One region of the Streptomyces sp. NPDC049687 genome, then DNA from elsewhere that is predicted to be linked to it. Evidence: riboswitches for the same ligand, from Rfam matches in the RefSeq annotation. Region 1 holds a riboswitch; the other holds the start of a gene.

Region 1 (4,456 bases):
CCGGGGTGATCCTGGTGGGCCTCAACCAGGCGGACGACCAGCCCGTCAACAACATCAAGATCGGCGTGAAGCTGGCGCTGCTGATCGTGATCCTCGGCCTGGTCTATGTGAAGCGGGACGACGAGAAGGTGGAGAAGCCCCTGTTCGGCCTGGTCGGCCTGCTGACCGTGGCGAACGTCTTCATCGCGGTCCTGTGGACCTGACCCGAGCGCCGGCCGCCGCCGACGCCACGGCCAGCCAGGCCGCCACCGCGACCCACAGCAGCACCTCCCCGGGCCCCTTCAGCCAGGGCACGCGCAGGGCGGCGGCGACGGCCGACGTCGCCACCGCCGTCATCCCCATCGGGAACACCGTCGCCCACCGCCGCACGTCGTAGCGCGGTCGCGGACGGAGTACCTCCGCGACGAGCAGAACGGCGTACCAGCACAGCGCGAGCACCAGCAGCGCGGCGGTCACCACCCGCAGAACGCCCCTGTCGTCGGCGCTCCACAGGTAGAGCTCCCCGCGGTCGGCGGTGATGAGACTCGCCCCCGCGAGCGCCGAGACGGCCGGCGCCCCGCCCGCAACCCACTGGTCCCCGGCGCCCTCGGTCAGTTGCCGCCAGTCGAACAGGGCCGGCATCGGCACGTAGAGCAGCAGCCCCAGCCAGAACAGCACCAGCGCGGTGTGCGCCGGCCAGGCCACCGCCTCCGCCTTGGCGAGCGTCGCGCCCAGCACCGCGAGCCCCTGGGTGGCCACGCAGCACAGGAACACGTCCCCGCGCATCCGCCCCAGGTGCCCCACCACGTGCCGTACGACATGCCGTACGACTCCTGCCATCAGCACCGGCCAGAGCACCGCCGACAGGGCCAGCAACGCCCAGGCGAGGCTCTGCCGGCCGAGCGCCGAGACCCGCGTGCCGAGCACGGTCGTGGCGGCCACGGCGGTCAGTCCGCCCGGCGCACCCGCCTCCGCCGACCACCGCTCGCGCTCCCGCACCAGCCGTACGACGAAGTCCGCGCCCAGCGCCACCCAGGCGGCGCCCGCCAGCGCCAGGGCGACGCGGGACAGGACGCCGTACCCGGCCGACTGCAGTCCGACCGACAGGATGCCGGTCGCCAGCACGGCGGCGCCGGCCGCCGGCGGACGCTGCGCCCACCGGGCGCGACGGGAGGAGGAGCCGGGCATGGGGCCGATGCTAGTGCCGCGGCAGGGCAGGCAACGTTCGCCCCGTCGCGACGCCCGGCACGCTCCCCCAGAGGGGGCGCCCCCACCCGCCGTGGCGAGCGGCTCGTTGCGGGGGGGGCACACGCGGGCCGTACGCGCGCGTAGCTACAGAAAACGGCCCACGCGCGTGCGTGGCCGGCGCGCCCGCCTCGGCCGGGTGCACCGCGCGGGCGCCTCGGGCCGGTCGTGCCGACCGGTGCCTCAGGCCGGGCGGACCACGCTGTGGATGCCCGACTCGCCGTCGTAGTAGATCGACTCCTCGCGGACGTACGCGCCCGGCTTCGGGGCGTGGATCATCATGCCGTTGCCGATGTAGATGCCGACGTGGCTGACGTCGTCGTAGAAGAAGACCAGGTCGCCGGGCTGGGCGTCGGCGAGGGAGACGGTGGTGCCGGCGTTCACCTGGTCGTAGGTGGTGCGCGGGAGGGTGACGCCCGCCGCCTTCCAGGCGGCCTGCGTGAGGCCGGAACAGTCGTAGGAGTCGGGGCCGGTCGCGCCCCAGACGTACGGCTTGCCGATCTGTGCGCGGGCGAAGGCGAGGGCCTTCTGGGCCTTGGTGGCGTACGAGGAGTCCGTCGTGGACGACGAGGAGCCGGCGGTCCCCGAGGAGTCGGCGCTCTGCTGCTGGGCGGTCTGTTCGGCGGCCTGCTGCCGGGCGAGCTCCGCCGCCTGGCGCGCGGCCTCCTCCTGCTTCTGCTTCTCGATCTCCGCCAGCCGCGCCTTCTCCTGGGCGGTCAGCTGCGACAGCAGCTCGCGCGCCGCGCTGAGCTTCTTCTGGACGGTCGCCTTGGCGGTCTTCAGGTCGCTCTGCGTGTCGGTGAGCGTGGCGAGGCTCTCGGCGGCCTCCTGCCGCTTCTTCATCGTCGCCGACTGCTCGGTGACGTAGTCGTCGACCGCGCCCTTCTGGCGGTCGGTCAGCCGACTCATCAGCTGCGTCCGGTCGAAGTAGTCCTGCGGGGAGTCCGCGAGCAGGAAGGTCGCCGTGTCGGGCGCGGAGGAGCCGGTGCGGTACTGGGCGGCGGCGAAGGAACCCAGCTCCTCACGTGCCTCGTTGAGTTTCTGGGTGCGCTGGGCCACGTCGTCCAGGAGGCCGTCCACACGCTTGCGCTGCTTGGTCGTCTGCTCCTTGGCGGCGTTGTACTTCTCGGTCGCCGACTCCGCCTGGCGGTAGAGGTCGTCGACCTTCTTCTCGACCTCCTCCAGGCTCGGCCTGCCGTCGTCGGACGGGGCGGCGTTCGCCGACTGGGAGAGCAGGGCCACGGACGTGAGGGCGGCGGTGGCGAGAGCGGGGGTGCGTATGCCTGCCACGCGTGTGCCCGGGAAGCGCGGCTTGCGGTGCTGCGACGCCAAGAGAGGCGACTCCTTCCATCGTCCGCCTACCGGGTTAGCTGTCGGGTTCGGGCGGATGGTTCGGAAGGGCGCCCTACGGCCCGTCCCGGGAGGGGAGGCGGGCCGATTCACCCCAGGGGTTCGGTGGGTCCCCGGCTCCGGCTGCCGCACAGGGGCGCACCGGACTCGGCGGAGGCCGTGCGGCCCGGCGAGGTTCGCCGGTGGGGATCCGTAGGGCCTGCCCGGCACGGTAGCCAACTGGTGTGGCCCCTGTGAAGGTTGATGGGCGATATGCCCGGTACATTTTCGTTACCTTGAGCAAAGCCCGTACGCGGGGTCACGTGCTGTGATAGGGCCGCCTCGGAAGGTGAGGGCGGGGGATGTTCCCGGGACGGCGTCCGCGTTGTCGGTGGGGCACCCTAGACTCGGAGAGCGATGAGCAGCCTCTTTGACGACAGCTTCCTGGCGGACCTCCAGGGCCCCCGCGGCCACGGGGAGGAACCCCCGCCACCGCCCGAGGACGATCACACTCCGGAATCGGTTCCGGACGATCTGTTCGGCGGGAAGTTCGACGTGCCACCGGACCGGGACGCCTACTATCGCGACGGCGCCGCGCGCCCGGCGATCGACACGGCGGCACTCCTCGAGGGGCTGAACGACAACCAGCGCGCGGCCGTCGTCCACGCCGGCACCCCCCTGCTCATCGTCGCCGGCGCCGGCTCCGGCAAGACGCGCGTGCTCACCCACCGCATCGCCCACCTCCTCGCCGAGCGCGGCGTGCACCCGGGCCAGATCCTCGCGATCACCTTCACCAACAAGGCCGCGGGTGAGATGAAGGAGCGCGTCGAGCAGCTCGTCGGCCCGCGCGCGAACGCGATGTGGGTGATGACCTTCCACAGCGCGTGCGTGCGCATCCTGCGCAGGGAGAGCAAGAAGCTGGGCTTCACCTCCTCCTTCTCGATCTACGACGCCGCCGACTCCAAGCGCCTGATGGCCCTGGTCTGCCGCGACCTCGACCTCGACCCCAAGCGCTTTCCGCCGAAGTCCTTCAGTGCCAAGATCAGCAACCTGAAGAACGAGCTGATCGACGAGGAGGACTTCGCCGCCCAGGCCACCGACGGCTTCGAGAAGACCCTCGCCCAGGCCTACGCCATGTACCAGTCGCGGCTGCGCGAGGCGAACGCCCTCGACTTCGACGACCTGATCATGACGACGGTCAATCTGCTGCGCGCCTTCCCGGACGTCGCCGAGCACTACCGCCGCCGCTTCCGGCACGTCCTGGTCGACGAGTACCAGGACACCAACCACGCCCAGTACGCCCTGGTCAGGGAGCTGGTCGGCACCTCCGAGCACCCGGTCGACGTACCGCCCGGCGACTACGACGTGCCACCCGCCGAGCTGTGCGTCGTGGGTGACGCCGACCAGTCGATCTACGCCTTCCGGGGCGCCACGATCCGCAACATCCTCCAGTTCGAGGAGGACTACCCGGACGCGACGACGATCCTCCTCGAGCAGAACTACCGCTCGACGCAGACCATTCTGAGCGCGGCCAACGCGGTCATCGAGCGCAATGAGTCCCGCCGCCCCAAGAACCTGTGGACCAACGCGGGCGCGGGCGCGCGCATCACCGGCTATGTCGCCGACACCGAGCACGACGAGGCCCAGTTCGTCGCCGACGAGATAGACCGCCTCACGGACGCGGGCGACGCCAAGGCCGGCGATGTCGCCGTCTTCTACCGCACCAACGCCCAGTCCCGTGTCTTCGAAGAGGTCTTCATCCGCGTCGGCCTGCCGTACAAGGTCGTCGGCGGTGTCCGCTTCTACGAGCGCAAGGAGGTCCGGGACGTCCTGGCCTACCTGCGTGTCCTCGCCAACCCGGAGGACTCCGTCCCGCTGCGCCGGATCCTCAACGTCCCCAAGC
Region 2 (4,456 bases), on a different contig from region 1:
CTGATCGGCAACGGCACCTATGCCCTCCTCACCCACCCCGGTCAGCGCAATCGGCTCCAGCAGGCCCTGGCAGCGGGCGACCGCGGCCTCCTGGAGACCGGCGTGGAGGAACTCCTCCGCTATGACGGCCCCGTCGAACTCGCCACCTGGCGCTTCGCGACCCGGCCGCTCACCATCGGCGGGCAGCACATCGCCCAGGGCGACCCCGTCCTCGTCGTCCTCGCCGCCGCCGACCGCGACCCCGCACGTTTCGCCGACCCCGACACCCTCGACCTCTCCCGCCGCGACAACCAGCACCTCGGCTACGGCCACGGCATCCACTACTGTCTCGGCGCCCCCCTCGCCCGTCTGGAGGGCCAGACCGCCCTCGCCACCCTCCTCACCCGCCTCCCCGACCTCCGACTCGCCGCCGATCCGGCGGAGTTGAGGTGGCGCGGCGGGCTCATCATGCGCGGACTGCGCACACTGCCCGTGGAGTTCGCTCCAGCCCGTAGCTGATCGATCGCCGACCGATACCTGACGGTATGTCAGTCGAACTGTGACCATCCGGCGGAGTAAAGGTGACCGATCCTCAAGCCTGTGATCTTCACGTGATCTGCGCGGCATTAACTTGTGACAAGTGATCGTCTGCCGATACGTTCACTCGTCAGCGCGGCGAACCCGTGTGCTCGCACCGCCCGCCGCGCCGGTTGCTGCTGTCCAGAGAAAGGCCCCCGCATGCTCTCCGGGAACGGTCGTCACCGTCGCCCCCGCCAGGCCCCGGCGCTCCTCGTCGCGGCCGGAGTGACCGGCTCGGCCATCGCCATCCCGCTGTTCGCCGCGGGCGGCGCGAGCGCTGCCGACGGCACGGTGTGGGACAAGGTGGCGCAGTGCGAGACCGGCGGCTCCTGGAGTGCCGACGAGGGTGACGGCGAGTACGGCGGCCTGAGCCTCACGCAGAAGGAATGGGAGACGTACGGCGGACTCGACTATGCCGCGAGCCCCGATCTGGCCAGCCGTAACCAGCAGATAGCCGTCGCCCAGAAGCTCCTCGAGAAGGAGGGCGTCGGCGCCTGGGGCACCTGCGGGCTGACGTCCGGACTCACCAAGGAGAACGGCGCGCTGGACGTCGACACCGGAGTGGCGGACGGCGAGTCCGACTCGTCCGTGTCATCCGGATTGTCCGACCTTTCCAAGGGGGCGTCCTCCGACTCCGGCAGCTCGAGCGGATCCGGTGCCTCCGACGGCTCGGACGCCGGCACCTCCGACTCGCCAGGGAATGCGCCGAGTTCATCCCCCGAGTCCACTTCGTCCCCTTCCTCCTCGGCTGCGAACGAGTCCGGCAAATCGGACTCCTCCACCGGCGACCAGGGGAGTGCGGGGCCGAAGGACGTCTCGCCCACGGTAATCCCAGAAGTGGATGACTCGGACAATTCCGCCCAGGGTGAGGGTTCTTGGAGCCTCGTCGACACCGGCTCCCTCGGCTCGGGCCGTCATCGCGGCGCCACCGCCGACGAGACCCTGGCGGCGGACACCTCCACCACCTCCTCCGGCCGTCACGCGGTGAGCACCTACACGGTGCAGGAGGGCGACACGCTCGCCTCCATCGCCGACTCCCTTGACCTCGACGGCGGATGGCGCGCGCTCTACGCCGAGAACAGGGACCTCATCGGCGCCGATCCGAGCGCCATCGTCCCCGGTCAGACCCTCGACACAGGCATCCAATAGGGCGGGAACACGCCGAAAACGGCCAGGAGTTCACGCCCCATTTCGCGCCGAATGTCCGGTTTGGCGAAAGTGTGGGATGAGTCTCAGAAGCCCTGATCGTCTTTGAAATTCGGCGGATCGCGTGTCTACGGTCAGGACCGCTCGGCAATCCGAGCCCCGGCCGTCGCAACGCCGAATCCTGCCAGCGGCAGCCCGGGAACAGTCGTCGCGTCAAGCGCCGTAGGCAGGAGCGGGGGACCCAAGGTAAGTGCCGGGCCCGGTGGTTGACCGCCGGAACCGGCTCGGGGTGAAGCCGCGCACCGTGAGGTGTGCGGCCGGGCAACTCAACCGGCCCGAACCCGACAGCTCACCTCGCAGGCGTCGGTGAGGGGATCCACCATGCTGTTTTCCGGCAAGGGCAAGCACCGTCGTCCGTCCAAGGCCACCCGGGCCGCCGCGCTCGCCGGTGTCACCGGTGTCGCCATCGCCGCCCCGCTGATGGCGGCCGGCAACGCCTCCGCCGCCACCGCCTCCGAGTGGGACGCGGTCGCCCAGTGCGAGTCCGGCGGCAACTGGTCCATCAACACCGGCAACGGCTACTACGGCGGCCTCCAGTTCTCCGCCTCCACCTGGGCCGCGTACGGCGGCACCCAGTACGCCGCCCAGGCCAACCAGGCCAGCAAGTCGCAGCAGATCGCCGTCGCCGAGAAGGTCCTCGCCTCCCAGGGCAAGGGCGCCTGGCCGGTCTGCGGCAAGGGTCTGTCCAGCGCCTCCTACGACGGCGGCAGCGCCTCGTCGGGCTCCGGCGGCTCCTCCTCGTCGAGCAGCGGCACCACCACGCGTTCGACCGAGCAGCAGGGCGCCTCCCGCTCCGCCGAGCGCCCGGCCGCCCCCAAGAGCCAGAAGACGGTCACCACTCCGACCGGCAAGAAGGTCAAGAAGGGTGACGGCGAGTACAAGGTCGTCAAGGGCGACACCCTCAGCTCCATCGCCGAGAAGCACGACGTCAAGGGCGGCTGGCAGAAGCTGTTCCAGCTGAACAAGGACATCGTCGAGGTCGCCGACCTCATCTACCCGGGCCAGCAACTGCACCTGAAGTGACACCCTGCTCCCAGCGAGGCCACAGCACCCCCACAGGTCGGCCCCGCACACTGAAGACCTCGTGAGGGACACCCCCCCCGTCCCCACGAGCTCCCCGCCCCGGTGCGTGTTCCCCCGTACGCACCGGGGCGGGGTTTTCTTTGCCCTCTGTTCGCCGGCTCTCCCTGGACGGTCTTTGTTCCGGCCAGAAACAATGTGTACCGTCTGTCTGTCCACGGGACGGTCGGTCGGCTGCCGACGCCCCGAAGACGGTTAGGCTCTAGTCGCAAGGCCCACGTGGCCCCGCACAACCAGCGTCACATCCCAAGAAGGAGATGCTCGTGCCGTCCATCGACGTCGTCGTAGCCCGGGAAATCCTGGACTCCCGAGGCAACCCCACGGTCGAGGTCGAGGTCGGCCTCGACGACGGCAGCACGGGTCGTGCCGCCGTCCCGTCCGGCGCCTCCACGGGCGCCTTCGAGGCCATCGAGCTCCGCGACGGTGACCCCAACCGCTACCAGGGCAAGGGTGTCGAGAAGGCCGTCCTCGCCGTCATCGAGCAGATCGGCCCGGAGCTGGTCGGCTACGACGCCACCGAGCAGCGCCTGATCGACCAGGCCATGTTCGACCTGGACGCCACCGACAACAAGGGCTCCCTCGGCGCCAACGCCATCCTCGGCGTCTCCCTCGCCGTCGCCCACGCCGCCTCCGAGGCCAGCGACCTCCCGCTCTTCCGCTACCTGGGCGGCCCCAACGCGCACCTGCTGCCGGTGCCGATGATGAACATCCTGAACGGCGGCTCGCACGCCGACTCCAACGTGGACATCCAGGAGTTCATGATCGCCCCGATCGGCGCGGAGTCCTTCTCCGAGGCGCTGCGCTGGGGCACCGAGGTCTACCACACCCTCAAGAAGGTGCTGAAGGGCCGCGGCCTGTCCACCGGCCTCGGCGACGAGGGCGGCTTCGCCCCGAACCTCGGCTCCAACCGTGAGGCCCTCGACCTCATCCTCGAGGCCGTCAAGGAAGCCGGCTACGCGCCCGGCGAGCAGATCGCCCTGGCGCTCGACGTCGCCGCCTCCGAGTTCTACAAGGACGGCAAGTACCTCTTCGAGGGCAAGGAGCGCTCCGCCGCCGAGATGACGGAGTACTACGAGGAGCTCGTGGCGGCCTATCCGCTCGTCTCCATCGAGGACCCGCTGTTCGAGGACGACTGGGCCGGCTGGAAGGTCATCACCGACAAGCTCGGCGACAAGGTCCAGCTCGTCGGCGACGACCTGTTCGTCACCAACCCCGAGCGCCTCGCCCGCGGCATCGAGGAGGGCACCGCCAACGCCCTGCTCGTCAAGGTCAACCAGATCGGCTCGCTGACCGAGACCCTGGACGCCGTCGAGCTCGCCCAGCGCAACGGCTTCAAGTGCATGATGTCGCACCGTTCCGGCGAGACCGAGGACGTCACCATCGCCGACCTGGCCGTCGCCACCAACTGCGGCCAGATCAAGACCGGCGCCCCGGCCCGCTCCGAGCGCGTCGCCAAGTACAACCAGCTGCTGCGCATCGAGGAGATCCTCGACGACGCGGCCGTGTACGCGGGCCGCTCCGCCTTCCCCCGCTTCAAGGGCTGACCCCTGAGCGGGCCCCAGCGGGCCAAGGCTTAGCCAGTCGTACGTACGTCCCCGTACCCGGTCCCGTA

What was found. A riboswitch is a leader RNA that binds a small molecule or an ion and turns the genes downstream of it on or off. The one in region 1 is predicted to bind cyclic di-AMP.
Region 2: it holds a riboswitch for cyclic di-AMP, as region 1 does, so the genes downstream of both, ACIBVL_RS22135 (transglycosylase family protein) here and ACIBVL_RS18085 (NlpC/P60 family protein) in region 1, are expected to answer to the same signal.

Annotation. Positions count from the first base shown of each region.
Region 1 covers NZ_JBITLN010000005.1:229,236-233,691, reverse strand. The annotation lists gene ACIBVL_RS18095 (hypothetical protein) at 1-203, shown strand, start outside; gene ACIBVL_RS18090 (tellurite resistance/C4-dicarboxylate transporter family protein) at 181-1,167, opposite strand; gene ACIBVL_RS18085 (NlpC/P60 family protein) at 1,408-2,556, opposite strand; cyclic di-AMP (ydaO/yuaA leader) riboswitch at 2,564-2,737, opposite strand; gene pcrA (DNA helicase PcrA) at 2,971-4,456, shown strand, end outside.
Region 2 covers NZ_JBITLN010000007.1:94,638-99,093, reverse strand. The annotation lists gene ACIBVL_RS22145 (cytochrome P450) at 1-498, shown strand, start outside; gene ACIBVL_RS22140 (transglycosylase family protein) at 718-1,707, shown strand; cyclic di-AMP (ydaO/yuaA leader) riboswitch at 1,913-2,082, shown strand; gene ACIBVL_RS22135 (transglycosylase family protein) at 2,086-2,787, shown strand; gene eno (phosphopyruvate hydratase) at 3,102-4,388, shown strand.